Regions from separate parts of the Cellulomonas sp. NPDC055163 genome, predicted to be linked through region 2. Evidence: riboswitches for the same ligand, from Rfam matches in the RefSeq annotation. Region 2 holds a riboswitch; each other region holds the start of a gene.
What was found. A riboswitch is a leader RNA that binds a small molecule or an ion and turns the genes downstream of it on or off. The one in region 2 is predicted to bind cyclic di-AMP.
Positions count from the first base shown of each region.

Region 1 (10,436 bases), on a different contig from region 2:
CGCGGCGCGCGCCCGCCTGCGCCGGCTCTCCCCGGCCGAGGCCGCGGAGGCCCACGCGCGCGGGGCGGTGCTCGTCGACATCCGACCGGCCGCCCAGCGGGCCGCGGAGGGGACCGTGCCGGGAGCCCTGGTGATCGAGCGCAACGTGCTGGAGTGGCGTCTCGACCCGACCAGCGCGCACCGCGTGCCGATCGCGACCGACCACGACGTCCAGGTCGTCGTGCTGTGCTCCCAGGGCTACACCTCGAGCCTCGCGGCTGCGGCGCTCCTGGACCTGGGGCTGCACCGGGCGACCGACGTCGTCGGTGGCTTCGAGGCGTGGCACCGCGCCGGGCTGCCCACCGAGGGGACGGGCGCGGCCTGACGGCCCGCACCTCCGCGCCGGGTCGACGGCCGAGCTCGCGGGCCGGTCCGGCTGCCACGCGCGGCCGCCGGACCGACGCCACGCCACAGGCCCGCCCGTCGGCCGCTCCTCGGCCACGCCCGGGCCTGTTCGCCTGCCACGCCCCCATCCGTTCCCCAACCACCCCAGGCCCGTTCGACGCTCCACCCCCGAGGCCCCGTCGTCGGCCCCGGGGCTACCCGCTCGTCAGGGACGGGAGCGTACGGGCGGCAGCAGCGAGCGCGTCGAGCGTCGCGGCGACCGCGGGGACCCGCAGCAGGTCGGGCGTCGTCACCGCGTGCACCGTGCGCTCGGCGGTCCCGGCCGCGGCGCGCACCACCACGCCGGGTGTGCGCAGCGCGGTCGGCAGGACGAGCCCGGGCAGCAGCGCGACGCCGAGCCCGGCCGCGACGAGGCCGAGCACCGCGACGTAGTCGTCGGTCGCGTAGGCGATGCGTGGCGTGAACCCGCGAGAGCTGCCGGCGGCGAGCAGGTGGCCGCGGCAGCGCGGGCAGCCCGCGATCCACACGTCGTCCGCGAGGTCGGCGAGGTCGAGCTCGCCACCGGACAGCGCGGGGTGCCCCTCGGGCAGCGCGACGACCGTGCCGTCGTCGACCAGGTGACGGGTGACGAGCCCGTCGAGGTCCCCGCCCGGCGTCGGGACGCCGGGGTAGGCGAAGGCCAGCGCGACGTCGCAGGCCGCGGTCCGCAGCGCCTCGAGCGCCTGCGGCGGCTCGGCCTCGTCGAGGGTCACCACGAGGCCCGGGTGCCGCTCGCGCAGGTCGGCGAGCGCACGCGGCACGATCGTCGCGGTCGCCGAGGGGAACGCCACGAGCCGGACCCGCCCGGAGCGCAGCGTCGTGAGCGACTGCACCTCGGCGGCGGCCGCCCCGACGGCGGCGGTGACGGTCGCCCCGTGGTGCGCGAGCACGCGGCCGGCCTCCGTGAGCCGGACCCCGCGACCGGCCCGCTCGAGCAGCGCCGTCCCGAGCCGGCGCTCGAGGCGCCGGACGTGCTGGCTGACCGCCGGCTGGCTCGACCCGATCGCGGCGGCCGCCGCGGTGAGGCTCCCGTGGTCGGCGATGGCACGCATGAGCCGCAGCGCCTGGACGTCGAGGGCCCGCACGTCGAGCACGGGAGCGGCCGGAGGTGCCGGGGCGCGGCCGGCCGGCGACCCGGTCACGGGTGTCCGCGCAGGACCGGACGGCGACCCGGTCGCGGGTGTCCGCTGAGGAGCCGTCGGGGAGGCACGGGCGGACGTGCCGGCACGCTCGTCCGGCGGCGAGGCCACGGCGGCCGGGACCGGCGCTGCGCCGGTCGAGGACCTGGATGTGGGTACGGGCCCTGACGCGGGCCCGAGGGCCTCCCCGCGCCCGACCGGCCGGCCCGCACGCACGCCGTGGCGGTGCTCGCTCATGGTCACCACGGTACCGACCCATCACTTCCCGTGATGGCGCACCCCGCGAACCCGTCGTTGTGTGATGTGCGGCGCGCGGACGACGATCGGATCATGCCGCTCACCACGACGCCTCTGGCCGACCTGCGCGCCGCCTTCACCCCGGTCGCCGGCTACCTCGACGCCGCGACGCTCGGACTGCCGCCCCGCACCTCCGCGGACGCGCTCCGCGAGGCGCTCGACGCCTGGCAGTCCGGACGCGCCGACGCCGCCGCCTACGACGCGGCGGTGCACCGGTCCCGCACGGCCTACGCCCGGCTCGTCGGCGTGCCGGTCGAGCACGTCGCGGTGGGCTCGCAGTCGTCCTCGCTCGTCGGGGTCGTCGCCGCGGGACTGCCCGGCGGCGCCGAGGTCGTGGTCGTCGACGGGGACTTCACCTCGGTCGTCTTCCCGTTCCTCGCGCACGCCGACCGCGGTGTCCGGGTCCGGCACGTGCCGCTCGACCGTCTCGCCGAGGAGGTGCGCCCGGGCACGGACCTCGTCGCGTTCTCGCTCGTGCAGTCGCGCGACGGCCGGGTCGCCGACGCGGACGCGGTGTGCGCCGCGGCGGCCGCGGTCGGGGCCCGCACGCTGTGCGACACCACGCAGGCCGCAGGTTGGTTCCCCGTCGACGCCGCGCGCTTCGACGTGACCGTGTGCTCCGCCTACAAGTGGCTGTGCGGCCCGCGCGGCACCGCGTTCCTGACCGTGCGGCCCGAGATCGCCGCCACGCTGCGCCCGCTGCACGCCGGCTGGTACGCGGGAGCCGACGTGTGGTCCTCGGTGTACGGCCCCGGCATGACGCTGGCCTCCGACGCCCGGCGGTTCGACGTCTCGCCCGCCTGGCTGTGCTGGGTGGGCCTGGCCCCGGCGCTCGAGCTGCTCGCCGGCGTCGACCCCCGCGAGGTCCGCGCGCACGACGCCGGCCTCGCCGACGCCCTGCGCGCACGGCTCGGCCTCGGACCCACCGGGAGCGCGATCGTCGCGCTGCCCGACGCCACCGGGGCCCTGCGCAACCGTCTTGCGGAGCACGGGGTGCGCGCGGCCGGGCGCGGCGGCGGTGTGCGCCTGGCCTTCCACGTGTGGTGCACCGAGGCCGACGTCGAGCGGGCCGCCGACGCGGTCACCGCCGCCCGCGCGGTCTGAGCGCCGGCCGGCCTGAGCGCCCGCGCGGGCGGCGACCGCTCGCGGGTCCACTGCCGCGACGCCCGCCCGGCCGACGGGACCGCACCCGCCGGGGCCGGGACCACCTCCGGACCGGACCCGGCACCACGCACGCCCGCGAGCCGTGAGCCGTCAGCCGTCAGCGGCACGCACCTTCGACGCGTAGTGCTCGCGCACCGTGCGCTCGGCCTCCTTCCCGAACATGCAGTAGTCGTCGTCGCGCGCGGCGTCCGCCTCGTCGTACAGGTGCGCCGGCCAGTCCCACAGCATGAAGCCCTGGACCCAGTCGCACGGCCCGGTCGCGGCGAACGCCGCCTCGTACCAGACGCGCTGCGCGGACTCGCTCGGCTCGCCGGGGAGCGCCCAGTCGTTGGGCAGCGCCGGGGACCCCGTGCGGCTCGGGCAGCCGGCCTCCATGAAGAAGAACGGCTTGCCGTGCGCGCGCACCACGGGCTCGATGCGCCGCAGCTGGTTCTCCCAGTCGTCCACCGGGTAGTAGCCGCTCGACGAGATCACGTCGACGGCATCCCACCACGTGACGCGGTCCTCCTGGTACTTGTCGCAGTTGTACGTGACGAGCCCCGAGTACACGGCGCGCACCTGCCGGACGAGCTCGCGCCACTCGCCCTCGCGCCGGTCCGTCTGCACCATCTCGCAGCCGATGCAGAGCATCTCCGCGCCCTCCTCCTCGGCGATGCGCGCGTGGTGCACGAGGAACTCGGTATAGCTCGCGAACCACTCGCTCCACTTCGGCTCGCACGGCACGTCGTGGTCGAAGAAGTTGATGTGCGCGCGCCACGTGCCGTCGGCGCAGTTCACGACCGGCTTCAGCACGACGGCGAGGCCGCGCTCGTGCGCCGCGCGGATCGCCGCGCGCACCTCCTCGTCGCTCACGGTCGGCTCGTCGCGGAAGCGGATCTCGGTGGACTGCGGGGTGTCCTGCAGCGTGAAGAACGTGATCGCCGTCCACGTCACGCCGAGCCGCTCGACCATCAGGGACATCGAGCGCTCCGCCTCGGGCCCGGTCCACTCCCCGCGCCGGGAGCCCCAGCCCCACGTCATCCCCGCGATCCAGCCGTCGAGCTGCGTCATCCGTGCACTCCCCGTCGAGTCGTCGCCGCCGCGCCGACGTCGCGGACCCCCGCTCCCTCGCGCGCGAGGACCACGGTACGTCGAATCGATTCGCCGGGCCCCGGCACGGGTGCATCACGCGCGCCGCCGTCGACTCCTCCTCTCCGGGGACCTTCGAAGAGGCCCGGCGTGGCGCCGCGGTCGTGTCGGAGGTCGGGGAGACGCTGGGAGCTCACGAGGAGGGGTGGGAGATGGCCGGAGCCGACGACGACCTCGGGGCCGGCGACCTCGGTGCCGACGAGGTCGCGGACGAGGTCCGCGCCGCATATGCGGGCGCCACGTGGTTCGAGCTCGCCCGTGCGACGTCCGAGGCGCACCACGCGGCCGAGCGCCACGGTGCCCGCGAGCCGGGAGCGGACGCGCGTCGCGCCCGCTACGCCGCGCTGCGCGCGCTGCTCGACGAGGCGACGGACAACGTGAGCACGCACTGCCTGCACGCGAGGCTCTGAGCAGCGCACTGCTTGCACGGGAGGCGAGCCGCGCACGTCCTGCACGCAAGGTGAGCCCCACGCGTCCTGCACGCGATGCTCCGAGCCGGGCGCGTCCTGCACGCGCGCGGCACGGAGCCCAGCGCACGTCCCGCAGAACGCCAGGGCCCCCTGGGCCCGCACGGGCGCTCCCCCGGTGCGAGGGCGGCGCGCGCCCGCGCCGCCCTCAGCGCACGGCGCCCACCGGCGCCGCGACCGCCCGCTCGTGCGGGTGCGCGGCATCCCGGCCCTGGAACGCGAGGACCGCCGGGTTCAGGACGCGGCCGTCGCGCACCTCGATCGCACGCCGCAGGGTCTCGTCGCCCGCCCAGGCGTCCGGCCCGCCCATGACCCCCGCGAGGAACGGCAGCACCGCCTCGCTGATCTCCCACGACGCCGAGCTCCACAGGTAGGACGGGCTGTGGTCGACGGCGTAGTAGGTCACGTGGTCGCCGACCTCGACGACCGGGTCGCGGAACGAGGTCGGCCGGGCCCACTCGAAGCCCATCCCCGCGTCGCACGAGACGTCGACCACGAGGCTGCCCCGCCGGAACGCCGCGAGGTCCTCGGTGCGCAGGTACACCACGGGGCGCTGCGGGTCCTGCAGCGTGCAGTTGACGACGACGTCGTGCCCGGTGAGGAACTCGGCGACGGCCACACGCGTCCCTCCGGCGTCCACGTGGCCGTCCGGCTCGAGGTGCACCATCCGTGTCTCGTGGATCGGCGCCCCGACGGCGGCGACGCCCCGGTGGGTGACGACCTCGACGTCGTGCACCCCGTGCGCGAGGAGGGCGGTCACGGCGCCGCGGGCCGTGGCCCCGAAGCCCAGGACAGCCGCGGAGAGCCGCCGCCCGTAGTCGCCGGTCAGCCCGACGAGCTGGAGCGCGTGCAGGACGGAGCAGTAGCCGGCGATCTCGTTGTTCTTGTGGAAGACGTGCAGGCCGAACCCGCCGTCGTCGGCCCAGTGGTTCATCGCCTCGAACGCGAGGAGCGTCAGCCCGTGGTCGATCGCGACCTGCGTGAGGGCGACGTCCTGGACGCAGTGCGGCCAGCCCCAGAGGACCTGGCCGGCGTGCATCGCCTCGAGGTCCTCGACCTGCGGCTTGGGCAGGAGCACGACGTCGGACCCGGAGATCACCTGCGCGCGGGGCGCGAGCCCGCCGACGAGCCCGGCGAGCTCCGCGTCGGGCACCCCGAGCCGCTCCCCGTAGCCCTCCTCGAGGGTGATCCTCGCCCGCAGCCCGGGGTCGATGCGCTCGAGGTGCGCGGGGTGGACCGCGAGCCGCCGCTCGTCCTCCTTGCGCGACGTCGAGACGATGCCCAGGCTCAGCAGACCCATCACGTGCCCCCTCGCAGGGATGACGACGACCCCGTTCCGCGAGCGTACGCCCGGGCCGCGCGAGTGAGGCGCTCGTCACACCCGGAGGGACGCCGACCGGGCGGCCGTGCCGGATTCACGCGGGGATCTCCCGTTCTTCGCGTGACCTACGTCATCCCTTCGGGTGATCGTGCAACCTGGACACGCGTTCACCCGTGACCTTGCCGTGACATATCGCGGACGCCGTGCCTAACATCGACGCGCCCCACCCTCCTGGGGCGGCCTGAGGTGGATCGCCGAGTCCTGCCACCACCCGCGGTCAGTTCGAGTCTCGCTGGCAGGAGCGGGGGACCCACTTGTGGGCATCCGTGCGGTGTCCTTGGGGTGAAGCCGGTCGAACGCGACCGGCCGGGCGTTCTCCAGCCCGAACCCGACAGCTCACCTCGTAGGCGTATGGAGAGGTTCTGCATGCCCTCGAGCACGTCTCACGGACGCCGCCGGTCACCCGGCCGGCCGACGACCCCCCTCAACGACCTCGCCACGGCCACCAGCGCCGGCATCGCCACGGCGGGTCGCCGCTCGGCGGTCGTCGCAGCCGGCTCCGGTCTCATGATCGGCATCGTGGCGGTCCCCGCCTCGGCCGAGGGCAGCAGCGCCAGCGGCGCCTCCCTCGCCGCGGTCGACAGCACCGTCCTCACGGCCTCGGCCCGCGCGATCCTCGAGACCTCCCCGGTCGTCGCTGCCGCGCCTGACGCGGTGTGGGGCTTCGACGCCCCGACGCTGACCGCCGTCACGCCGCCGCCCCCGCCGGAGCCCGAGCCCGTCGTCGAGACGCGCGCCGCGACGACGTCCCGGAGCCAGGCCCGCGCCGCGGCCGCCCCGACCGCCGCCGTGGCCGAGGAGGAGGCCCCCGCGGTCTCCGTCCCCGCCTCGGCCGTGGGCAACGCGATCGTCGAGGTCGCGTCGCGCTACGTCGGTGTGCCGTACGTCTCGGGCGGCACGACGCCCGACGGCTTCGACTGCTCCGGCTTCACCTCGTACGTGTTCGCGCAGGTCGGGATCGACCTGCCCCGCACGTCGGCCGAGCAGAAGGGCGCCGGCACCGTCGTCTCGCGTGCGGACGCCCAGGCCGGCGACCTGATCTGGTCCCCGGGCCACATCTCGATCTACGCGGGCGACGGCATGCAGATCGACGCCCCGCGCCCGGGCAAGACGATCCAGTTCCGCTCGATCTGGCAGTCCAGCCCGGTCTTCATCCGGGTCGGCTGAGCCCAGGCACCGCACTGCTCCGCACTGCACGAGAGCGCCCGCCCCTCCGGGGGTCGGGCGCTCTCGTCGTTCCCGGCGCGGCGCCTCAGCGCACGCGGTACGTCTCGACGAGCCGGTCCATGAGCGCGTCGAGGCGCGGGTCGACGACCTTGCGGGCCGGGTCGGCGTCGAACCAGTCGACGATCTCGCGGGCACCCCGCTCGAACGGCACGGTCGCGCGGTAGCCGGGCACGACGCTGCGCACCTTCGTGTTGTCGAAGACCATCGAGTGCGCCTTGTCGCCGAGGAGGCCGGCGCCCCACTCGGGGTCGTGGGACGCGATGACGTCGGAGGGCACGTGCACGATGCGGGCCTCGACCCCGGCCGCCGCGGCGAGCGCGTGCGTGATCTGGTCCCACGTGAGCACGTCGTCCGACGTCAGGTGGAACGCCTCCCCGAGCGTGCGCGGGTGGCCGAGCAGCGGCACGAACCCCTGGGCGAAGTCGGTGTGGTGCGTGAGGGTCCACAACGACGTCCCGTCCCCGTGCACCACGACCTCCTTGCCCTGGCGCATGCGCTCGAGGGCCGTCCAGCCGCCGTCGAGGGGGACGAGCGTGCGGTCGTACGTGTGCGAGGGCCGCACGATCGTCGCGGGGAAGCCGTCCTCGCGGTACGCGCGCACGAGCAGGTCCTCGCACGCGATCTTGTCGCGCGAGTACTGCCAGTCCGGGTTGCGCAGCGGGGTCGACTCGGTCACGGGCAGCCGGGCGGGCGGCGTCTGGTACGCCGACGCGGAGCTGATGAACACGTACTGCCCGGTGCGCCCGGTGAACAGCTCGACGTCCGCGCGCACGTGCTCCGGGGTGAAGGCGACCCAGTCGACGACGGCGTCGAACTCCCGGTCGCCGAGCGCCTCGCGGACCGACGCCGGGTCGCGGACGTCGGCGCGGAGGGTCCGGACGCCGTCGGGCAGCGGACGCGTCGCGCTCTCGCCGCGGTTGAGCACCGTGAGGTCGAGGCCCCGCTCGACGGCGAGACGGGTGGAGGCGGAGCTGATGACGCCGCTGCCGCCGAGGAAGAGGACCGAGAGAGGGCTCATCCCCGCACGCTAGCCCGTGCTCCCGGGAGAGTGACGGAGATCACGGCGGCATAACGATGTGCGCCGTTCCACCACCAAGTACCTAGTACCGACTGTTCGCCGTATCCGCGGCGCTGCTAGACAGTGGTCGCTCCGCTCCGGTGGGGCGGACCGGCAACGACGCCGGCCGCCCCGCCGGACGGCTGCGCTCCCCGTCCGCTCGCGGCCCACCCCGCGACCCACGCACAGCACGCAGCGCACCATCCCCACGCGCGGCCGCTCCCGCTCCACGAGCACGCGGTCGCACGGTCCCGCACGCCCTCGTGCGCCCCCGGGCGCACGCACCACACCGAGGTGGTCATGACACGTCCCCTGCTCGCCGGGCCCGTCCTCGCGGTCCTCGCCGCCGTCCTCGTGCTGCTCACCGGGGTGCTGGGCCCCGAGACGCAGGCCGTCGCGCTGCTCGGCACCGCGCTGGGCGGTGCCCTCGGGCTCGTGCCCGACCGCTCCCACGCACAGCGGGCCGGCGCCTTCGCCGCGGGCCTCGCGGCAGCGTGGGCCGGGTATCTGCTGCGCGCCGCCGTGCTGCCCGACGCCCCGAGCGGGCGCGCCGTGGCGGTGCTGCTCGTGGTGCTCACGTGCACGCTGCTCGCGGCCGGGACGCGCGGGGCGCTGCCGCTCTGGGCCACGCTGCTCGGCGCCGCCGCCCTCGCCGGCGCGTACGAGGCGGCGTACACCGCCGACCCGTCGGGCGTCCTCGCGACCTCGCCCGGAGCCGCGACCACCGTGCTCCTCGCCGCCGGGACGGGATTCGTGGCGACCGCGCTGCTCGACGCCCTGGGCGCCGGCCGGGAGCGCGTCGCGTCCGCACCGCCGGAGCCCGAGGCACCGGACGGGCCCGACGACGACGCGCCCGCAGCCCCGCACTGGTCCGCCCCGCGCCCCCTCCAGCACACCCAGGAGTCCTGACGTGCGTCCTTCCCTCCCCCGCCCGGCCCTCGCCTCCCGCGCCACGACCCGGCGCGCCGCGACAGCTGCCGTCGCCGTCCCGCTCGCGCTGCTCGTCGCCGCGCCCTCGCTCGCCGCCGCTCGCGTGCCCACCGCGACCGACGGCGACGTCCAGGTCACCAACACCGAGACCGTGCAGGCCCGACTCGACGCCTCCGGCATGGTCCGCGAGGCGCGCGTCTACGAGCAGCTCACCTTCACCGGGACCGGCACGGCGAGCGTGGAGAACCCGGTGTCCGAGCGCGGCCTGCGCAACCTCGACGGGTTCGGCGGGTTCAGCGTGGAGGACGGCGCGCTGCGCACGTCCGTGGACGTCGACGGCGCGCAGCGGCTGCGCACCGTGAGCGACTTCGCGGGCGACCTCCCTCTCGGCGTCGACGTGACCTACCGGTTGGACGGCGAGGTCGTGACCCCGCGCGAGGTGCTCGGGCGCTCGGGCCTGCTCGAGGTCCGGTACACCGTGACGAACCTGACGGCGCGCGACGACGAGGTCGAGTTCGCCGACGGAGCGGGCGGCACGGGGTCGGGCACCGCGGAGACGGTCGTGCCGATGGTCGGGCAGCTCGTCACGACGCTGCCCTCGTCGTTCACCGCCGTCGCGTCGGAGCAGGCGAACATCTCCGGCGACGGCCGGGGCGGCACCCGCCTCACCTACCAGATGACCCTGTTCCCCCCGATCGGGTCGTCGAGCCTCGAGCTCGGCTACTCGGCCCGCATCTCGCTCGGCGTCGTCCCGCCGGCGACGATCACGGCGCTCCCGGTCTCGCCCCTGACGAGCGCGTCGTTCAAGGGCGGATCGGCGAGCTACGCGAGCGGCGCGCAGAGCGGCGTCGACCTGACGGCGGGCGCGCTCGAGATCGACGCGAACCTGCTGCGCCTGCACGACGGCGCCGCCGAGCTGCTCGCCGGGCTCGTGCAGCTGCGCGACGGGGCCGCCGAGCTGTCCGCCGGCCTGGTCGACGAGGCCGCGCCGGGCGCCGACACGCTCGCGGCCGGCCTCGACACGGCGCACGACGGCGCGGCCGAGCTCGCGGACGGCGCCCGCCGGCTCGACACCGGGGCGGAGCAGCTCGCCGACGGCGGCGCACGGCTCGACGCCGGGCTCGCGTCGGCGGGGGCCGCGGTCCCGCAGCTGCTCGGCGGGCTCACGCAGCTCGACGCAGGGCTCGTGAAGGTCGATGCCGGGCTCGCGCAGCTGTCGGGGT
Region 1 covers NZ_JBSGSU010000002.1:52,598-63,033, forward strand. Annotated here, with positions in the region: gene ACWFNE_RS04015 (rhodanese-like domain-containing protein) at 1-364, shown strand, start outside; gene ACWFNE_RS04020 (LysR family transcriptional regulator) at 579-1,565, opposite strand; gene ACWFNE_RS04025 (aminotransferase class V-fold PLP-dependent enzyme) at 1,893-2,963, shown strand; gene ACWFNE_RS04030 (glycoside hydrolase family 113) at 3,114-4,073, opposite strand; gene ACWFNE_RS04035 (hypothetical protein) at 4,304-4,561, shown strand; gene ACWFNE_RS04040 (N(5)-(carboxyethyl)ornithine synthase) at 4,767-5,918, opposite strand; cyclic di-AMP (ydaO/yuaA leader) riboswitch at 6,182-6,363, shown strand; gene ACWFNE_RS04045 (C40 family peptidase) at 6,366-7,166, shown strand; gene ACWFNE_RS04050 (NAD-dependent epimerase/dehydratase family protein) at 7,252-8,244, opposite strand; gene ACWFNE_RS04055 (hypothetical protein) at 8,584-9,192, shown strand; gene ACWFNE_RS04060 (hypothetical protein) at 9,194-10,436, shown strand, end outside.
Region 1: linked by a shared signal. The riboswitch ahead of ACWFNE_RS04045 (C40 family peptidase) and the one ahead of ACWFNE_RS12440 (C40 family peptidase) in region 2 are both predicted to bind cyclic di-AMP.

Region 2 (10,436 bases):
CCGCCACCGGCCGCCACGGTCACGACCGTCGGGTCGCTGACGTTGGACGCGGCGGCCCGGGAGGTCCACGTCGACGGGGAGCCGGTGGCGCTGACGCGCACGGAGTTCGACGTGCTGGCCGCGTTGGCCGCTCGGCCGGGGATGGTGTTCAGCCGGCCTGCGCTGATCGAGGCGGTGTGGGGCCCGGGCTGGGTCGGGGACGAGCACCTGGTCGACGTGCACGTGCTGCACGTGCGCCAGAAGCTCGGGGACAGCGCCGAGGCGCAGCGGTTCATCCGGACCGTGCGCGGTGTTGGGTACCGGATCGGGCCCGGGCAGTGAGCACCGCCGTGTGGGGTGGACCGTCGCGGTGGGGGCTGGCGGGGCGGCTGCTCGCCGGAATCGTGCTGGTCATGATGGTCGGGGCGATCACCGCGTGGGCGGTTGCGTGGCTGGTCGGTCCGGCTGTCTTCCACGAGCACATGCTCCAAGCCGGGCTCGGCGACCACGACGAGGCGGTCTTGCACGCCGAGCAGGCGTTCCGCTCCGCCAGCACCCTGGCCCTGGCGTTCGCCCTGGCAGGGGCGGGGGTCGCGTCGTTGGCGGTCTCGGTGGTGCTGACCCGCCGCATCGGGCGGTCCCTGGCGGCGTTGTCCTCCGCGGCATCGAGCCTCGGCGCGGGCCGCTATGACTCCCGGGTCTCGCCCCCCGGCATGGGCCGGGAGTTCGACGACCTCGCCGCGTCGTTCAACCGGATGGCCACCCGGCTGCAGGACGGGGAGCGTCTGCGTGGGCGCCTGCTCGCGGACGTCGCCCACGAGGTCCGCACCCCCGTCGCGACGATCTCCGCCTACCTCGAGGCGCTCGAGGACGGCCTGCAAGCCCTCGACCCGGCCACGGTCACCCTGCTGCGGGACCAGGCCACGCGCCTGACCCGCCTTTCCGAGGACCTGGCCGCCGTGACCCGGGCCGAGAGCGGGGACCTGGCTCTGGCCCTTCGCCCCACCGACCCCGGTGAGCTGATCACCGCTGCGCTCAGCGCGGCACGGGAGCGCGCCACCGCACGGGGAGTCGAGTTGACCCACGACGTCGCTGCCGGGCTGCCGGCGGTGGTGGTCGACCGGCTGCGCCTGGCGCAGGTGCTGGACAACCTCGTCACCAACGCGCTGCGGCACACCCCCGCCGGCGGAACGGTCACCCTCAGCGCCTCTCTGGCGCCAGCTGCGGGGGTGTGGATCAGCGTCACGGACACCGGCGAGGGGATCGCCGCGGAGCACCTGCCGCACGTCTTCGAGCGGTTCTACCGTGCCGACACCGCCCGCGACCGCGCCCGGGGCGGGTCAGGGATCGGGCTGGCTATCTGCCAGGCGCTCGTGCACGCCCACGGCGGTACCATCACCGCCACCAGCGCCGGTCCCGGAGCCGGGAGCACCTTCACCCTCACCCTGCCCGCGACCTGATCGCTCCCGCACCTCACGATGTGCGGGAGCGCGCGGGTGGCCGGGTGCGGGGGTCGAGGGGAACAGCCGCGTCACCGCCCACACCGCCATGGCCACCACCAGCACCACCAACGCCACTACGCCGACGACCCACGCACCCATCGCGCACCACCCTCCCCAGTCGTTTCCTCGTGTGCTCGCCGGTGACACGCCGGGGGGTCACATGCGGTGGGCCATGGGCAGCAGGAACATCCACACGTTGATCGCCCCGAGCAGGGCGATGATCGCGACGTACGGAGTGAGCGTCGCACGCCGGCGGGCGGCCGTGCGGTACCGGCGGTAGGCGATGCGCTTGGCGGTGTAGACGGACCCCGCGATGCCCAGGGCCAGGAGGGCGAACTGCAGCACCTGGATGGTGCCGGTGCTCACGAGTGCCGGGTCACCCGAGACGCCGGCGCCGAACAGGTTCGCGACCGTGTAGTAGACCGAGCCGCCCTCGGCGAGCAGGTGGAACAGGTTGTGCGCGAGGTGCCCGGCGACGTCGAGCGGGATGAGGGCGTACCCGAACCGCGCGAAGTTGAGCCGGGTGTCCTCGAGGTTCCGGCGAGCGGCGATCCGCGAGGCGAGGGCGAGCAGGCCGACGGGCACGGACACCGCGACGGCGAACGCCACAGTGAAGATCACGGCGTAGCTGGTGATCCCGGTGACGGCCTCGATGCGGGCGAGGAACCCGTCCCAGACCTCGAGCATCGTGATGTTCTGGATCAAGACGATGCCCATGATCGCCATCGCGAGCATCGACTGCTCGATCTTCGGTTTGGTGATGAACCACAGCTCGCTGGTCGGCTTGCGCAGCCGGACCTGAATCGCGTCGTTGGGGCAGGACTTGATGCAGTTCGCGCACAGGTTGCAGTTCGCCGAGTCCTCCATCGTGCGGGGGAACGTGAACAGCGGGCAGCCGGCGACCTTGTCGTTGCCGTTGTAGCAGACGGCCCGGGACTTGCAGGTCTTGCAGATCGCGCTGTCGGCGCGCAGCTCGACCATGCCGGTACGGGCGTAGTTGCCGGACAGCCCGCCGAGGAAGCACAGGTACCGGCAGAACGTGCGGCGCTGGAACAGTGCACCCGAGGCGATCACCGCGGTGGTGAGCAGCAAGAGCAGAACCCCGGACCCCCAGGGGGACTCCACGACGCCCCAGACGTGGTCGGCCCACGTGATGGCCAGGAACGAGGCGTCGATGATCCAGATGCCGTAGTTCTTCAGGAAGCTCGGCACGGGCCGGTTCACCCCGACGAGCTTCTGCACCGCGTCGGACAGCGCCCCGAAGGGGCACACCGCGCACCAGAACCGGCCGAGCAGCACGAACACGATCGGGATGACCGGCCACCACAGCACCCACATCAGCGCGGTGCCCGCATTGTCGTGCGCGCGGTCAGGGCCGGCGAGCAGCTGGTAGGCCACCAGCCCGAAGACCGCCGCGACCGGGATCTGGAAGATCTTGGGGTACCAGCCGGACCGCAACGACCGGGCGACCCACGGGATCGTCATCAGGTTCCGCCCGACCGGCGGAGGTGTCAGATCGGGGCCGGGCGTGACGTCGGGGTCGACCGTCACCTCGGGTGGCGGCGGGGGCGGGGTCAGTGTGGTCATCGTCGTGTCCTTCAGGGCGGTCAGGCGGTGGTCGGGGCGCCGGCTGGGCGGGGACGGTGGCGGGGCCGATTGCGGTTACGGCGGCGCAGCACCGAGGCGGCGATCAGCACCGCGGCGTTGACGCCCATGAACGTGGACAGCACCGCGGCCCGCGGCCGGGCAACGGGCGCTGCGCCGTCCTCGGCGTGCTCGCCGGTCGTCTCACCGTGACCGCCCGCGCCACCGGTGTCCGTCGGTGCCTCGTCGGAGCCACTGCCGGAGTCGTGGCCCTCCTCGTGCGCTGACCCCTCACCGCTGTCCGCGTGGTCCGTGCCGTTCTCGGGCTCCATGCCGGTCAGGGCCTGGCCGGGCGTCGCCGGGTCGAGCGTGGGCTCGTCTGCTGCCGGGGCGGCGCTCGGCTGTGTGGCGGCGTGGTCGTGCGACGTGGTCTCGTGCTCGGCAGTGTCCTGGCGCAAGGCGGCCGTGGCTGCCGGCGCGGGGAGCACGAGGGTGGATGCGCCGACCAGGGGCAGGGCGAGAGCCACGGCGACCGGCAGCCGGACCAGAGCGGGATGCATGGGGAGCTCCTGACGAAAGGTGTCTGTGTGCACTGTCGTCGCGGGCTTGCCCCGGCACATGGGACCTGTAGGCCCTCCGGGGTGACCTCCATCGAAACTTCATCGACGAGGCGCCCGACCGCGTACCGGTGCCCACCAAGACGGCGCGCAGCGACCGCACCCGTCGCCGGTGGCGGGCAGGGCGCTGGTCCTCTGCGCCGGCGGCTGGGGTCAGCCGTGGTGGTCGTCGGTGTGGGTGCCCGAGTCCTCGCTACCCGCTCCGGTGGAGTAGTCCGGGACGGTGAGGGCGGGGGCAGCGGCCGGGCGTGCGCCGGTGCGCGGGGTGAAGGAGATGCCGTTGGGCAGGTCACCGACCGGGATGGTCGCTGCGACGGTGTTCGTGGCGAGGTCCAGCACCGAGACGGTGTCGTCGTAGAGGTTGGTCACCCACGCCACCTCCCCGCTGGGGTCGACGACCACCCCGTGCGGACCTGACCCGGTCGTGATGGTCGCCCGCACGTCCATGGTCGCGACGTCGATGATCGTCACAGTGTCACCGGGCGCGTCGGGAGTGCCCTGGTCGGCCGACAGCAGGCTGGTCCCGTCCGGGGTCAGGAACAGCTGGACCGGCGGGGACGGCACCTCGAGCGTCGCGACGACCGCCTGGGCGGTCAGGTCGACCTGCGCGACCGCGCTGGTCCCGGCCAGGCTCACGTACGCGGTGCGCGCGTCGTTCGACACGGCGACCTGCACCGGGGACTCCCCGACCGGGATGGTCGCGGTGCGCGTGAGGGTGGCGGGGTCGACCACGTCGATGGTCCCGGCGGCCGTGCCCGCCACCACCAAGATGGTGCCGTCGCCGCTGGGCCGCTGGCCGTGCGGGCCGGCGCTGACGCCGAGGGTGCCGGTCGGGGCGAGGGTGGCGGCGTCGTAGCGGTCGAGGGAGTCCTCACCGGAGTTGGTCACGTAGACCGAGGACCCGTCGGGCGTGAGCACCACGTGGGCGGGGCTGGTCCCGGTGGCCGCGGTCCCGCGCAGCTCGTAGCTCTCGGCGTCCAGGGCGACGAGGGCGTTGTTGTGCCCGCTGACCGCCCAGACGGTGGACCCGTCCGGGCTGATCTGCACGTTGTGCGGGCTGGGGATCCCGGACACCGTGGTCAGCACCTCACCGGAGTCGGCATCGATCGCGGTCAGCGTCCCTTCGCCCTCGTTCGCGACCCACACCGTGCCGGTCACCCCAGTGGACACCGGCGCCTGGGTCGCGGTGGCGGCGTCGTCAGCGGCGGAGGGCTCCGAGCCGGTGCTGCACGCCGCGAGCAGCAGCGTGCCCGCGACGGCGACGGTGAGCAGGATCGGGCGGCGGGTCGGGGTCCACATGGGCAGGCTCCAGGCGTTCAAGGAAAGGTCTCGCCCTGACTCTTCGGCGCGAACCCCGCACGCCCGCTGGTCCTCACATGAAGATCCCATTGATTTTCCCGCGGCCGTCCTGATCACACCCCCCGATCAGGCTCCTGGCAGCGGGTCGAACCCGGCCGCGAGGTCGACCGACTCCAGGACCGTGTCCTGCGTCACGGCCACCACGCGCAGCGACCCGTCGGCCGCGCGGTGCGCCGCCACGGCCTGCGGCGGTCCCGGGAGAGTCGCGGCCGGCGCCCAGGTCGCGCCGGCGTCCTCGGAGAGCGTGACGTCCCCGTCCGGCGTCACCCCGACGACGGTCGAGGTGTCCGCCCAGTCCACGACCTGCAGCAGCGGGGCCTCCTCGAGCCGGTCCCAGCTCGCGCCGGCGTCGGTGGAACGGACCGGGCCCTCCTGGCTGGTGACCACGATCGTGCGCCCGTCAGGTGAGACGTCCATCGCGAACGGCGGCACCGGGACGTCGAGGTCACCCCACCTCACCCCGTCACTCGTGGCCTGCAGGGCCGCGCCGTCGAACGCCACGACCCCCGCGTCTGAGGCGGTCATGGCGTGGAAGTCCGACTCGCCCTCCCGCGACAGGGCGGTCCAGGTCTCGCCGGCGTCGGTGGACTCCATCAGCCCCACCGGGTTCGCCATGTCCGTCCCGGCCCCCGGATGACCCGAGGCGTAGAAGTGGTCCGGCCCGGCGACGGTGAAGCCCATCAGGTCGATCACCGGCCCCACCCGCTTCGGTCCCGTCTCGTCGTACCGGAACAGCCCTTCGTGCGTGGCCAGGTAGACCAGGTCGTCGGCCGGGTTGATCCCGACCCCGTGCGTGTGCGCCCCCGGCAGGCCGGCGCTGTCGGTCTCGTCCGCGTGGGCGTGCCCGTCGGAGGCGGTGGCCGCCTGGCCGGTCGGCGCGGTGGCCGGGCCGAGGTCCTGCGAGCACGCGGCGACCGCCACGGTCACGCCGAAGGCGATCACGGTCGCGGTGAGGCGCCGTCGAGCGCGGTTCATGAGATCTCCCAACGTCGAGGTGCCTCGCCCGGAACAGGCGTCCCAGGCGAGGCATCAGGCAACGAGCGTGCGGTGGGCACGCCCACCGGGCCAGCCTCGCCCGGGGGACGCCCGAGCGAGGCTGTCGTTGCATCAAGGTTCGATGAAGCCGCCCCGGCGCCCGGGGTGCCGGGTCAGCCGCGGCGGGCGAGCACTGCCTGCGCGCTGGCCTCGGGCCGCAGGTCCAGTCGGCGCAGGAGCTGGGCGTTGAGCGCCACCACGACGGTCGAGACGGACATCAGGATCGCCCCGATCGCCATCGGCATCACGAACCCGACCGGTGCGAGCACACCCGCCGCGAGGGGGACGGCGATGAGGTTGTACCCGGCGGCCCAGGACAGGTTCTGCTGCATCTTGCGGTAGGACGCGCGGGACAGCTCGATCACGGACAGCACCGAGCGGGGGTCGTCGCTGGCCAGGATCACCCCGGCCGAGGCGATCGCGACGTCGGTGCCGGCGCCGATCGCGATGCCGACGTCGGCCTGGGCGAGCGCCGGTGCGTCGTTCACCCCGTCCCCGACCATCGCCACGCGCCGGCCTTGGGCCTGCAGCTCGGCGACCTTCTCGCTCTTGTTCTCCGGGCGGACCCCGGCGAACACCTGGTCGACCCCGATCTCGGCGGCGACCGCGCGGGCGACCGGCTCGGCGTCGCCGGTGATCATCACCACGTGCACGCCGCGGGCGTGCAGGGCGTCGACCGCCTGGCGGGACTCGGGGCGGATCTCGTCGGCCAGGGCCAGCGCCCCGGCGACCTGCCCGTCGATGAGCACGTGCAGGACGATCGCGCCCTGCTCAGCCCACGCGTGCGTCTGGGCGAGCGGGTGGGCGTGGTGCTCGGCGAGCATCCGGGGCCCGCCGACGGCGACGTCGTGCCCGTCGACGGTGGCGCGGACCCCGACCGCGGTACTGGCCCGGAACTCACTCGCCCGCGCGACCCGCACGGAGCGGGCGGTGGCGGCCGCGATGATGGCACGGGCGAGCGGGTGCTCACTGTCGGCCTCCGCGCCCGCGGCCAGGGCGAGGACCTCGTCCTCGGTGCGGGTGCCCTCGACGGCGATGTGGGTCACGGCGGGCTCGCCCTTGGTCAGGGTGCCGGTCTTGTCGAACAGGACGGTGTCCACGGTGCGCATCTGCTCCAAGGCCATCCGGTCCTTCACGAGCACCCCGCCGCGGGCGGCGCGTTCGGTCGCGATGGAGACCACCAGCGGGATCGCCAGGCCCAGGGCGTGGGGGCAGGCGATCACCAGGACGGTGATGACGCGGATCCACGCGGTCTCCGGGGTGCCCCACGTCAGCCACGCGGCCAGCGTCAGGGCGGCGGAGCCGAGCGCGAACCAGAACAGCCACCCGGCGGCGGTGTCGGCCAGGCGCTGGGCGCGGGTAGAGGAGGACTGGGCCTGCTCGACGAGGCGGCGGATGCCGGCCAGAGCGGTGTCGTCCCCGACGGCGTCGATGCGGACTCGGATCGCGGAGTCCGTGGCGACGGTCCCGGCCACGACGTGGTCGCCCGCGGCGCGCCGGACCGGGCGGGATTCCCCGGTAATCATCGACTCGTCGACGTCTGCGGACCCGTCGACCACGACGCCGTCGGCGGGCACCCGTCCGCCGGGGCGCACGATCACCACGTCCCCGAGACGCAGGTCGGCGGGGGCGACGACCGTGACGGTGCCGGCGTCGACGCGCTCGGCCTCGTCGGGCAGCAGCGCGGCCAGGGAGTCCAGCGCGGAAGACGTCTGTGCCAGGGAGCGCATCTCGACCCAGTGCCCGAGCAGCATGATGACCACCAGCAGCGCCAGCTCCCACCAGAAGTCGAGCTCGTGGGACAGCACCCCCAGGCTCGAGCCCCAGGACGCGACGAACGCGACCGTGATGGCCATGCCGATGAGCAGCATCATCGCGGGCTTGCGTGCCCGCAGCTCGCTGACCGCCCCCACCAGGAAGGGGCGCCCGCCGACGACGTAGATGATCGTGCCGAGCACCGGGGAGACCCACGCGATCGCGGGTGCGTCGGGCAGGGGGTACCCCAGGAGCGCCGCGAACATCCCGCTGGCCAGCACCGTCGGGACCGCCAGCACGAGCGTCAACCAGAACAGCCGCCGGAACTGCCCGACGTGGTCCCCGTGCCCGCCTTGGCCGCCGTGCCCGTGCTGGTGCCCACCCGCGGGCGCCGCCCCCGCATGGTCATGATGGTGGTCGGCGTGGGCGGTGTCGGTGTGGCTGTGCGCGCCGTGGTCGGGGTGATGCTCGGCGTGCACCGGGTGGTGCTCGCCGTGAGCCGCCGGCTGCGGGTCTGCGGTGACCGTCACCGGCGTGCCGTGGTGGCCGTGGTGCTCGGCACCTGGCGGGGTGGTGTGGTGCTCGGGATGCGACGTGCTCATGATCCGGCCCTCCTCGGCGACCTGCCCGTAACGGATACCCCTGGGGGGTATACCAGCGCACAACGTGTCCCAGTGCGTGGGCATTCCCGGTAGTCCAAGAAGTCGTGATGAGCAGAGCGTCCGCGGCGCTGGCGACCCGCCGGCGTGACCTTGCCGTGACATCCCCGCGAAGCGGCACCTAGGATCGACCCGCCCCACCCTCCTGGGGCAGCCCGAGGTGGATCGCCGAGTCCTGCCACCACCCGCGGTCAGTTCCAGTCCTGCTGGCAGGAGCGGGGGACCCACATCGTGGGCATCCGTGCGGTGTCCTTGGGGTGAAGCCGGTCGAACCTGACCGGCCGGGCGTTCTCCAGCCCGAACCCGACAGCTCACCTCGTAGGCGTCTGGAGAGGTTCACCATGCCTTCGAGCGCCACCCGCGGCCGTCGCCGCTCACCGGGTCGCCCCACGACCTCTCTCGACGACCTCGCCACCGCGACCAGCGCGGGCCTGGCCACCGCGGGCCGCCGCTCGGCCGTCGCCGCAGCCGGGTCCGGGTTGCTCCTGTCGATGGTGGCCGTGCCCGCCTCGGCGCACGGGTCCGGCACGCACGCCGCCAGCGTCGCCGGCGTCAACACCGCCGCGCTGACCGCCTCCGCGCACGCGCTGGTGCACACCTCCCCGGTCGTGGCCGCCGCCCCTGACGCCGTCTGGGGCTTCGAGGCCCCCACGCTGACCGCGGTCGCCCCGCCGCCCGTCGTCGAGGCCGAGCCCGAGCCCGCGCCGGCAGCTGCGTCGCGCAGCGCGGCCCGCGCCGCGGCAGCCGAGCCCGCCACGCAGGAGGCGCCCGCGGCCGAGGCGGAGCCGATCGGTGCCGCGGCGCCCGCGTCGGCGAACGGCAACGCGATCGTCGAGATCGCGGCCCGCTACGTCGGTGTGCCGTACCTGTCCGGGGGAAGCACCCCCGAGGGGTTCGACTGCTCGGGGTTCACGTCCTACGTGTACGCCCAGGTCGGCATCACCCTCCCGCGCACGTCCTCCGCCCAGCGCGGCGCCGGCACGGTCGTCTCCCGGGCCGAGGCCCAGCCGGGCGACCTCATCTGGTCCCCGGGGCACATCTCGATCTACGCCGGCGACAACATGCAGGTCGACGCCCCCCGCCCGGGCAAGACCATCCAGATCCGCGAGATCTGGCAGACCAACCCCACCTTCATCCGCGTCAGCTGAACCGCAGGCGGCCGGGTGGACATCGACGCACCGCACCAGGTCATCCTCACCGGGCGTGAGCTCATGCTGCTGCGCGCCGGGCTCAAGGCGTACCTGACATCTTTCGACGCCCACCGCGCCCTCGACGGTGGTGCCACGCACCCCGAAGCCCAGTGGCGCGAGGTGCAGCGCACCATCGGTGAGCTCATCTGGCGGCTCGAGGAAGCCGGCGTCGAACCCGGGACCAGGCTCCAGCACAGCGCCGAGGCCGTCGACCCGACAGCACGCGACGCCTAGCCCGCCCAGGTGCGGCGACCGAGCGTGCTTCAGCGCGACGGCGGCAGAGTTAATATCTGCGCATGATCGAAGATACGAATAGATGCGGTCGCTTGCCGGACAGCTCCTTCGTCGAGCTCGCTGTCGAGGTGTTCGCGATGCTGGCGGACGCCACGCGGGTGCGGATCATCCTCGCCCTGCGGGACACGGGCGAGGTGAGCGTGAACCACCTCGCAGAGGTCGTGGGCAAGTCGCCCTCGACGGTCTCCCAGCACCTGGCCAAGCTCCGGCTGGCGCGCATCGTCTCTACGCGCCACGACGGGACCAAGGTGTTCTATCGGCTCGAGAACGAGCACGCTCGCCAGCTCGTCACCGACGCGATCTTCCAGGCCGAGCACGCTCTCGGCGGCACGCCGCGGCACCACCACCAGGACATGCTCGAAGCAGACGCGTCATGAGCGCGCGGGCGCACGTGCACGACCACGACGTCGCGCACGACCACTCTCCGGGCCACAGCCATGAGCACGACCACGAGCACGACCA
Region 2 covers NZ_JBSGSU010000005.1:413,929-424,364, forward strand. Annotated here, with positions in the region: gene ACWFNE_RS12405 (response regulator) at 1-321, shown strand, start outside; gene ACWFNE_RS12410 (sensor histidine kinase) at 318-1,439, shown strand; gene ACWFNE_RS12415 (4Fe-4S binding protein) at 1,638-3,068, opposite strand; gene ACWFNE_RS12420 (hypothetical protein) at 3,089-3,625, opposite strand; gene ACWFNE_RS12425 (YVTN family beta-propeller repeat protein) at 3,836-4,981, opposite strand; gene ACWFNE_RS12430 (F510_1955 family glycosylhydrolase) at 5,108-6,016, opposite strand; gene ACWFNE_RS12435 (heavy metal translocating P-type ATPase) at 6,190-8,433, opposite strand; cyclic di-AMP (ydaO/yuaA leader) riboswitch at 8,648-8,829, shown strand; gene ACWFNE_RS12440 (C40 family peptidase) at 8,832-9,638, shown strand; gene ACWFNE_RS12445 (hypothetical protein) at 9,654-9,914, shown strand; gene ACWFNE_RS12450 (ArsR/SmtB family transcription factor) at 9,977-10,351, shown strand; gene ACWFNE_RS12455 (cation diffusion facilitator family transporter) at 10,348-10,436, shown strand, end outside.

Region 3 (10,436 bases), on a different contig from region 2:
GCAGGGGGTCGAGGCCGACCTGACTGCGGCGCGCCCGGTCGTCCGACGCGCGCCCGTGCCCTCGCGGTGTACGTCCTGGCCGGGCTCGTGCCAGGCGGGCGAGATGGGTGGTTCGTCCAGTTGCTTACCCAAGGTAATGAACTAGAGTAAGAACATGCCCCTCGGAGAGATCGCCCCGCAGCGCCCGGCGACGGGTCGCACCTCCGGCGCCGCGGCGAAGGCCGGCACGTCCGCCGCCCCCGGTGCCCCGGCGAAGCCCGGCACGTCCGCAGCCACGGCCGCCCCGCGGCCCGCGCCCACCGCGAAGCAGTGCCGCCCCGAGAACCTCGCGGGCGAGCTCCGCATCGGCATCTTCCGCTCCGCCCGCCGGCTGCGTGCCGAACGCGGCGCCGCGGACCTGCCCGACCACCAGTTCTCCGTGCTGGCCTGGATCCACATGGACGGCCCCATGACCCCGGGCGCGCTCGCCGAGCGCCAGCACGTCCAGCCGCCGTCGATGACCCGGACCGTCAACGCGCTCGCCGAGCTCGGCTTCGTCACCAAGGCCGAGCACCCCGTCGACGGTCGCCAGGTCGTCGTCAGCCTCACCGAGAAGGGCGCCGCGGAGGTCACCGAGACGCGCCGCCGCCGCGACCAGTGGCTGACCCGCCGCCTCACCGCGTTCACCCCCGCCGAGCGAGCGACCCTCGCCGAGGCGGCCCAGCTGCTCCGGAGGCTCGCCGCCGAATGAGTCCCACCTTCTCCTCGCTGCGCTACTACAACTACCGGCTGTGGTTCGGCGGCGCCCTCGTCGCGAACGTCGGCACGTGGATGCAGCGCGTCGCGCAGGACTGGCTCGTCCTCACCGAGCTCACCGACGAGTCCGGCGTCGCTGTCGGCATCACGACCGCGCTGCAGTTCGCGCCCGTGCTGTTCCTCTCCGCGTGGGCCGGCGTGCTCGCGGACCGCCTCGACCGCCGCAAGCTCCTCGCGGCGACGCAGGCGGCCCAGGCGGTGCTCGCCTTCGGGCTCGGTGCGCTCGTGCTGTCGGGCCACGCCCAGCTGTGGCAGGTGTACGTGTTCGCGGGCCTCCTCGGCTGCGTGTCCGCGATCGACGGCCCGGTGCGCAACACGTTCGTCGCCGAGCTCGTCCCGCGCGAGAGGCTCTCGAACGCCGTGGGGCTGAACAGCGCGTCGTTCAACACCGCGCGGCTCGTCGGGCCCGGCGTCGCGGGCCTGCTCATCGCGTGGGTCGGCTCCGGCTGGGTGTTCCTGCTCAACGGGGTCACGTTCGCGGCGACGATCCTCGCCCTGACCCGCATGCGCTCGACCGAGCTCCACCGGATGCCCGTCGTCCCGCGCGCGAAGGGCCAGATCCGCGAGGGCATCGCCTACGTGCGCGGGCGCAGCGACATCCTGGTCATCATGGTCGTGATCGGCGTCGTGTCGACGTTCGGCCTGAACTTCCAGCTCACGAGCGCCATGATGGCGCGCACCGAGTTCGGCAAGGGCGCGGGGGAGTACGGGATCCTCGGCTCCATCCTCGCGATCGGCTCGCTCACCGGCGCGCTGCTCGCGGCCCGGCGGGAGCGGCCCCGCGTCCGCCTCGTGATCGGTGCGGCGTTCGCGTTCGGCGTCACGAGCGGGGTCATGGCGCTCATGCCGACGTACTGGTCGTACGCGCTGGCGTGCATCCCCGTCGGGCTCGCGTCACTCACGATGATGACCGCGGCCAACACGACCATCCAGCTCACGACCGACCCCGCGATGCGTGGGCGCGTCATGGCGCTCTACATGATGGTGTTCCTCGGCGCGACTCCCATCGGCTCGCCGATCGTCGGCTGGGTCGCCGAGGAGTTCGGGGCGCGGTGGGCGATCGGCATCGGATCCATCTCGGCGCTGCTCGTCGCGTCCGGTGCCGCGCTGTGGGCGGCCCGGAGCTGGCACCTGACGGTCCGCTACCACGTGCTGAGCCGCCCCCACCTCGAGGTGCGCCACCCCGAGCCGGAGGCGCCCGACGGCGCGCACGAGCCGGGCGCCCGCGCCGACACCGCGCGACGGCTGCGCGCGCAGGAGGCGTCCGACCGCTCGTCGGCGGCCTGACCGGACGTCGGCGGACCGGACGTCGGCGGACCGGACGTCGGCGGCTCGACGCCGCCGGGTGAATGTCGACGCCCCCGGACGGGCCGCACAGGGTGCTGTGACACGCTCGGTCCGTGATGCCCTCCGCCGAGCCCGAGCCGGGGAGTGCTCCGGACCCGGTGCCCGCGCCGGACCTCCCGGACCCGCCGGGCGCGCACGCGACGGTGGCCCCCGCGCCGGCCCCGGGCGAGGACCCCGGACCGCCGCGCCGCCGTCGGCTGCGGCGCGCGCTGGTCGTGCTCGGCGCCCTGGTGCTCGTGCTGCTCGTCGCCGCGGGCTGGCTGGCCTCCCGCGCCGCGCAGGCGGCCGACGGCCTGACCGAGGCCGGCGCGGTGCTCGCGGACCTCGAGGGTGCGCTCGCCGGGGGCGACGTCGACGCGCTCGCGGACGGTCTGCCGGGGCTGCAGGAGGACACCGCGCGGGCCCGTGCGGCGGCGAGCGACCCGGTCTGGCGCCTCGCGGAGCACGTGCCGTGGGCCGGTCCGAACCTCACGGCGGTCCGCACGGTCGCGGTCGCGGTCGACGACGTCGCGACCGGCGCGCTGCCCGCGGTCGTCGAGCTCGGAGGCCTCGTCGCCGACCCGCAGGTCCGGCGGGCCGACGGCTCGATCGACCTCGGCCTGTTCGTCGCCGCCGCCCCCGCGCTCGACCGGGCCGCGACGACGACCCGCACCTCGGCCGCCGCGGTCGGGGCGCTCGACACCACGCGCCTCGTGGGCCGGGTCGCCGGGCCCGTGACGCAGGTCGCCGGCGGGCTCGGCACCGCGGCCGACGCCCTCGGGTCCGCGTCCGACGCGGCGCGGCTCCTGCCGCCGATGCTCGGCGCCGACGGCCCCCGCACCTACCTGCTGCTCTCGCTCAACTCCGCCGAGCTGCGCAGCGCGGGTGGCATCGTCGGCGCGGTCGCGGCGTTCACGGCCGACCAGGGTGCGATCCGGCTCGTCGACCAGCGCTCGACGCTCGACCTGCGGCCCCTCGACGACCCGGTCCTCCCGCTGACCGACGAGGAGCTCGCGGTGCACGGCGACCGCCTCGGCCGCTGGGTCCAGAACACCGTCCTCACCCCGGACTTCCCCCGCAGCGCCGAGCTGGTGAGCGCGATGTGGGCGCGCAGCGTGGGCACACCCGTCGACGGCGTGCTCGCCATGGACCCCGTCGCCGTCGCGTACCTGCTCGACGCGACGGGTCCGGTCGAGGCGGGCGGCGTCGAGCTCACCGCGGACACCGTGCTCGACGTCCTGCTGCGCGAGGCGTACGTGCGGCTGCCCGAGGCCGAGGAGGCGGACGCGTTCTACGCCGACGTCGCCTCGGCGCTGTTCACCGCGGTCAGCTCGGGCCGCGGTGAGACGCGGGACCTGCTCGACGCGCTGGCCCGGGCGAGCGACGAGCGGCGGGTGCGGGTCTGGTCCGCGCACCCCGCCGAGCAGGACCGCCTGGCCCGCACGTCGCTCGGCGCGGACTTCCTCGCCCGGCCGGGTGACACCGCGTACGCCGTGCAGCTGCCCGGTGCGGGGACGGCGCTCGGCGGCTCGGGCCTCGACACGGGCTCGCCGGCGGCGGCCCCGGGCGTGTTCCTCGACGACGGCTCCGGCGGCAAGCTCGACTACTTCCTGACGACGGACCTGACCGTCGAAGAGCTGCGCTGCGCCGCGCCGCCCGCACCCGGCTGGGCCACGGCCGTCCTCCGCCTCGACCTCGCGTACACCCCACCGGGTGACATCGCCGCGTACCCGCGGTACGTCACCGGGACGGCCGCCACGGGTCTGCCGGTGGGCGGCGTCGCGACCAACATCACGGTCTACGCGCCCCCCGGGGGCCGGATCCTCGAGCAGCGCGTCGGCGACCAGCTCGTCGGGGGAGCCACCGCCACCGAGCAGGGGCGCGCCGTGAGCACGCTGACCTCGCGCCTGCTGCCGGGCGAGCGGGCGACGTACCGGTTCACGGTCACGGTGCCCGCGCCGGCGCCGGGCGACCGGCTCGACGTGTGGACGACGCCGACGCTCACGGCGCCCGGGACCGTCACCGGTGCCTGCACCGACTGAGCCGTCGGCATGTGCCGGACGACCGTCCTGGCGCGCCCGTCCGGTGGGCGACCGACCGGGTGATTCCGCGGTTTCACCCGTCCGCCTCGGCGCCTTCGCCGCGCGCCGGAGTTACGTTGGCTTCTCCTGATTGTCCGGATGATGCGGTATGGGAGAGAGCACCGTCATGAAGAGATCGATGAGGGTGAGCTCCGCCGCCGCCCTGTCGGCCGCCGTCGGCCTGGCGTTCGCACTGCCCGCCGCCGCGGCGGTCGCACCGTCGCCGAACGGCTGCGACGACACCGGGGACGGCTATTCGGCCGGGGGCGTGTGCGCCGTCAAGGTCGAGGTCGCCTCGCCCGTGTGCGTGGACGACGTCCCCTACCTCACGTACAAGGTCGCGGTCGAGGGCGCAGCGAGCCCGCTGACCATCACGTGGGACAACCCGTCCGGCGCGGACGTCGTGCAGTCCGGGCTGCCGCTCGAGGGTCGCGTCCCGTGGCCCGGCGCGGTCGCCGGTGCCGACGGCAAGGGCGTCGACTGGCCCGGCTGGACCAAGGCGTCCGACGGCACGTGGGTGCAGGGCGACGCGTTCGACTGGGTCCGTGCCGGTTCCGGTGTGGCGGTCACCTTCGCGGCGAACCAGTCCGTGACCACGACGGTCGCCTACCCGCCGTCCTCGTCGGCGTGCCTGACGTCGCCGGCGTCGTCGGTGCTCGCCGCCGATCCCGCGTCGTCGCAGGTGCTGGCCGCGACCGGCTCCGAGACGACGCCGTGGCTCGTCGCCGCGGGCGCCCTCGTGCTCGCCGGCGGCGGTCTCGTCGCGGCCCGTGCGCGGTCCCGCCGGCACGCCGAGAGCTGACCCGCCGAACCACCGGGGGCCCTCCGGCCTCCACGACATGACACGGCCCGTCCCCGGTGCGCCGGGGGCGGGCCGTGCCCGTCGCTAGGCCGCTCCGGCCGCGCCCGCCGGGCTGACGGGGTGCGGCTCGTGCCGCCGCCGCGCGCGCTCCGCGAGCAGGACCGCGACGACCCCGCACGCGATCAGCGCCGGCACGACGAGGAACGCCGTGTGCGTCCCGACCTGGTCGGCGAGCCCACCGAGCAGCACCGGTGCGACCGCCACCGCGGCTCCGACGCCGAGCGTCGAGCGGGCCTGCGCCTGGTCCAGCCGGCCGTCGGCGGCGCCGAGCAGCATCGAGATCGCGAGCGGGAACTGCGCGCCGTACCCGAGCCCCGCGACGACGAGCCCCGCGAGGGCGAGCGCGGGCGTCGTCGCGACCCACAGCACGAGCCAGCCGGCGGCGGCGACCGCGAAGGCGGCGAGCAGCAGCTGGAGCGGAGTGGACCGCAGCGCGAGGCGCCCGACGGCGAAGCGCGCGACGCACATCCCGGCGATGAGCCCCGAGACGGCACCGGCGGCGACACCGGTCCCCGCGTCCGCGTGCGTGCGCAGCAGGTCGGCCGCCCACGCGGTCGTCGCGTTCTCGATGGCGACGACCGCGACGAGCGTGGCCCAGAGCAGCCAGAAGGTGGTCGAGAAGCGGCCCGGGCGTGCGCCCGCGGCGCCGGCCGGCGGTGCGTCGACGGATCCCGCTGCGCCCGCGGCTCCCGTCTCCGTCGCCGGGGCGGTGCCGGCGGCCCGGGCCGTCGCGGTGCCGAGCGCACCCTGCCCGGGCAGCCGCGCGACGAGCAGCGCCGTGCCGGCCGCGAGCACCACGGTGACGGCCACCGCGGGCCGCCAGCCCCACCCCAGGGCGACCGCGCCGCCGAGCGCGAGCGGCCCCACGAGCCCGACGAGCGCCCCCGTGCCGTGCCCCTCGCTCACCGCGGCCGGGCCCGCGGCGCCGTGGTGCACCGTGAGCGCGGGCTGTGCGGCGGCGATGAACAGCGCACCGCCGGTCGCGGCGACGGTCGCCGCGGGCAGCGTCACGAGCAGGCCGGGGGCGCTCACGAGGGCGACGACCCCGGTGGACAGGAGGCCGGCGGCGAGCAGCAGGACGCCGCGGCGGCCGAGCCGGCGCACGAGGGCGGCGCTCGTGAAGCCCGAGGTCAGGGTGCCGCACGCCATGAACCCCGTGTGCAGGCCGGCCTGCGCGCGGGTGATCCCGAGCTCGTCGGCGAGGAGCGGCAGCCCGGGCACGAAGCTGTAGAGGAACCACCCCCACGTGCCGAAGCACGCGTAGAGCGCGGCGGTGACCCGGTCCCGGACGAGCCGGGCGGGTGCGGGGCGGGCGTTCACCGTGGGTCCGGTGCCGCGGTCAGCCCAGCTGCTCCACGACGTGGTCGATGCACCGCGTCAGGGCGAGCACGTCCTGGGGGTCGACCGCGGGGAACATCGCGACGCGCAGCTGGTTGCGCCCGAGCTTGCGGTACGGGTCGATGTCGACGACGCCGTGCGCCCGCAGGACGCGCGCCACCGCGGCGGCGTCGATCTCGGGCGCGAGGTCGATCGTGCCGACGACGTTCGAGCGCACCGCCGGGTCGTCGACGAACGGCGTCGCCCAGTCGCGCTGCTCGGCCCAGCCGTACAGGTGCGCGGCCGACTCCGCGGTGCGCGCGGCGGCCCAGGCGAGCCCACCGTGCGACAGCATCCAGTCGAGCTGCTCCGCGAGGAGCACGAGCGTCGCGAGCGCCGGGGTGTTCAGCGTCTGGTCGAGACGCGAGCTCGTGACCGCCGTCGTCAGCGACAGGAACTCGGGCACCCAGCGCCCGCCGCCCTCGACCTGCGCGGCCCGCTCGACGGCGTCGGGCGACAGGACGGCGAGCCACAGCCCGCCGTCGGACGCGAAGGACTTCTGCGGCGCGAAGTAGTAGACGTCGGTCTCGCTCACGTCGACCGCGAGCCCGCCCGCCGCGGACGTCGCGTCGACCACGGTCAGGGCGCCCTGCTCGCGCGAGCCGGCGACGCGGCGCACGGGCGCGGCGACGCCCGTCGAGGTCTCGTTGTGCGGCCACGCGTAGACGTCGACGCCGTCCTCCGGCTCGGGCAGCGCGAGCTGCCCCGGGGGCGCGGTGCGGACGGTCGGCTCGCCGAGGAACGGGGCGCGAGCCGCAGCCGTCGCGAACTTCGCGCCGAACTCGCCGAAGCTCACGTGCTGGCTGCGCTCGCGCACGAGGCACAGCGTCGCGAGGTCCCAGAACGCCGTCGAGCCGCCGTTGCCGAGCACGACCTCGTACCCGTCGGGCAGGTCGAACAGCTCGGCGAGGCCCGAGCGCACGCGCCCGACGAGCGCGCGCACCGGCGGCTGGCGGTGGGACGTGCCGAGCAGCGTGCGACCGACCGACGCCAGGGCGTCGACCTGAGCGGCGCGGACCTTGCTGGGTCCGGAGCCGAACCGGCCGTCGACGGGCAGCAGGTCGGCGGGGACGGTGATCGCACGGATCGCGGGCGCGGTGTCGGGGGCCTCGGGCACGGTGCAGACGATACGGCGTCGGGGGCCGTCGGCGCCGGAGCGCCTACCCTTATGGCCAGCGACGACGACGAGAGCGACGAGCGAGAGGCTGCGGCGTGAGCGACCTGATCGACACCACCGAGATGTACCTGAAGACCGTGTACGAGCTCACCGAGGAGGGCATCACGCCGCTGCGGGCCCGCATCGCGGAGCGGCTCGGGCACAGCGGCCCGACGGTCTCCCAGACCGTGGCGCGGATGGCGCGCGACGGCCTGGTGGTGGTGAGCGGGGACCGGCACCTCGAGCTGACCGAGCTCGGGCTCGCGAAGGCCACCCGCGTCATGCGCAAGCACCGCCTCGCGGAGCGGCTGCTCACGGACGTCATCGGCCTCGACTGGGAGTTCGTGCACGAGGAGGCGTGCCGGTGGGAGCACGTCATGAGCGAGCGCGTCGAGCGCCGGCTCGCGGCGCTGCTCGACCACCCGCACTTCGACCCCTACGGCAACCCGATCCCGGGGCTCGCGGAGATCGGCGAGACGAGCACGTCCGAGCAGTTCCTCGACGGCGTCACGTCGCTCCTCACCGTCGCCAACGCCGCGGGGGGCCGGCTCGACGACGTCGTCGTGGCGCGCCTGGGCGAGCCGATCCAGCCGGACGTCGAGCTGCTGTCGCGGCTCGCGCAGGCGGGGATCCGCCCGGGTGTGACGGTCACGGTCGAGCGCGGCCCGGGTGTCGTGACCATCGCGCCGCCCGGTGCGGCGACGGTCCTCGACCTGCCCGACGACGTCGCGCGCCACATCTTCGTCGGCAACCGCTGACCTGCGCCGGGGCGCGCGCGACCCCGCTCCGGCACCGTCCCGGGGCTCCCCGGCGTCGGCGGCGGGAGGTGTCCTGGGGAGGCGGCGGACCCGTCCGGTGCAGGGGACGAAACGGGACGTGTCGGATACGTGACATTCCCGCGGGGACTCCTGTACGTTCGTCCTGCTTCACCCGGACCCTCCTTCGGAGAAGCCCTCGTGCGGATCGCCCAACCCTGCCGCCGCACGCGGTCCGCTCAACTCGCCGGCAGGGGCGGGGGACCCATGACGGGCACCGGCAACGGTGTCCTTGGGGTGAAGCCCGACGGATGCTCGCATCCCGACGGCCGGGTGTTCTCCCACCCGAACCCGACAGCTGACCTCGCAGGCCACAGGAGAGGTACCCAGTGACCGAGAGCACGACGCGCGCGCGGCACCGTTCCGTCCGCCGCCCTGCCACACCGCTGACGGACCTCGCGTCCGCGGCGTCCGAGTCGATGGGCGCCGTCGGTCGTGGCGCCGCGATCGTCGCCGCGTCGGGCGGTCTCGTCGCCACGATGATCAGCCCCGCGGCTGCTGCCCCCGGCGCCGGCGCCGCGGGTGCCCTTCCGGCGGTCGACACGTCCGCGCTCACCGCCTCGGCGCGGGCCGTGCTCCAGACCTCCCCGGTCGTCTCCTCGCCGGTGGACGCCGCATGGTCCTTCGAGGCTCCCGCCGTGACCGTCGCCCCGAAGCCGGTCGCCCAGACCCGTGCCGCACGGGCCGCCGCGAGCCGCAGCGCCGAGCGCACGGCCACCGCGACCGTCAACAACCCCATCCCGCAGTCCGTCGCGGGCAACGCGGTCCTCGAGGTCGCGGCCCGCTACGTCGGGACCCCGTACGTCTCGGGCGGCACGACCCCCGAGGGCTTCGACTGCTCGGGCTTCGTCTCGTACGTCTACGCCCAGCTCGGCATCTCGCTCCCGCGCACGTCGTCCGCCATCAAGGGCGCCGGCACGGTCGTCTCGCGGGCCGACGCGCTCCCGGGCGACCTGATCTGGAGCCCCGGCCACATCAGCATCTACGCCGGCGGCAACGACCAGATCGACTCGCCGTCGCCGGGCAAGACCGTGCAGTTCCGCACCATCTACCAGAGCTCGCCGGTCTTCATCCGCATCGGCTGAGCCCCCCGCACCGCTCCTCCAGGGCCCCCTGCACGCCACGGCGCGCAGGGGGCCCTGGACGTACGTCCGGAAATCACCGGGCGTCCACCCCCTGCTCGTGCCAGAGTCGGGGGACGCGGGGCACGTCGCCGCGTACTCTGGTCGCGCTTGCACTCCCCCAGGGACCCGCCAGCCAGGTGGGTCCACCGACCTGGACAGGAGCCCGCCGTGCTGATGCCCGTGACGCACCGGACGCTGCTTCTCAACGCCAGTCTCGAACCCCTCTGCGTCGTGAGCGTGCACCGCGCTGTCACGCTCGTCATGTCCGGGAAGGCGTCGATCCTCGAGACCGACGGCCGCGAGCTCCACTCGGAACGCACCTCGCTCCCGCTGCCCCTCGTGCTGTGCCTGACGCGGTACGTGCATGTCCCGATGCGCAAGGCGGTCGCCCCGACGCGGCGCACGGTCCTGCAGCGCGACGGTCACCGGTGCGCGTACTGCGGCGGGGGAGCGGACACGGTCGACCACGTGCTGCCCCGCTCGCGCGGCGGCCGGCACGAGTGGACCAACGTCGTCGCCGCGTGCAGCCGGTGCAACCACCGCAAAGCCGACCGGCTGCTCCACGAGATCGGCTGGGAGCTGCCGTTCGTCCCCCGTGCGCCGCGCGGCCTGGCGGCGCTCATGGCCGGCTCCCACGTCGACGAGCCCACCTGGAACGCGTACCTCGTCGCCTGAGCGGGCGTGCCCCGCCCGGCGGACCACCTGGGCGCCGTCCGTGGGACCCCGGGACGCCGCGGTGCGTGGCACACGCCAAGCGGCCCCCAAGGACGCCTCCCGAAAGTTTCCGGTCGGGGCATGATCGGGGGCAGACTGGGTGCCGTGACGACCAGGAGGTACGGGCCATGACGCACGACGACGTCGTACTCGTCGGGGTGGACGGCTCGGCGGCCAGCCTGCACG
Region 3 covers NZ_JBSGSU010000012.1:52,896-63,331, forward strand. Annotated here, with positions in the region: gene ACWFNE_RS19270 (MarR family winged helix-turn-helix transcriptional regulator) at 155-730, shown strand; gene ACWFNE_RS19275 (MFS transporter) at 727-2,082, shown strand; gene ACWFNE_RS19280 (DUF4012 domain-containing protein) at 2,199-4,163, shown strand; gene ACWFNE_RS19285 (LPXTG cell wall anchor domain-containing protein) at 4,342-5,004, shown strand; gene ACWFNE_RS19290 (MFS transporter) at 5,089-6,384, opposite strand; gene serC (phosphoserine transaminase) at 6,404-7,558, opposite strand; gene ACWFNE_RS19300 (metal-dependent transcriptional regulator) at 7,654-8,355, shown strand; cyclic di-AMP (ydaO/yuaA leader) riboswitch at 8,579-8,739, shown strand; gene ACWFNE_RS19305 (C40 family peptidase) at 8,742-9,497, shown strand; gene ACWFNE_RS19310 (HNH endonuclease) at 9,711-10,211, shown strand; gene ACWFNE_RS19315 (universal stress protein) at 10,379-10,436, shown strand, end outside.
Region 3: linked by a shared signal. The riboswitch ahead of ACWFNE_RS19305 (C40 family peptidase) and the one ahead of ACWFNE_RS12440 (C40 family peptidase) in region 2 are both predicted to bind cyclic di-AMP.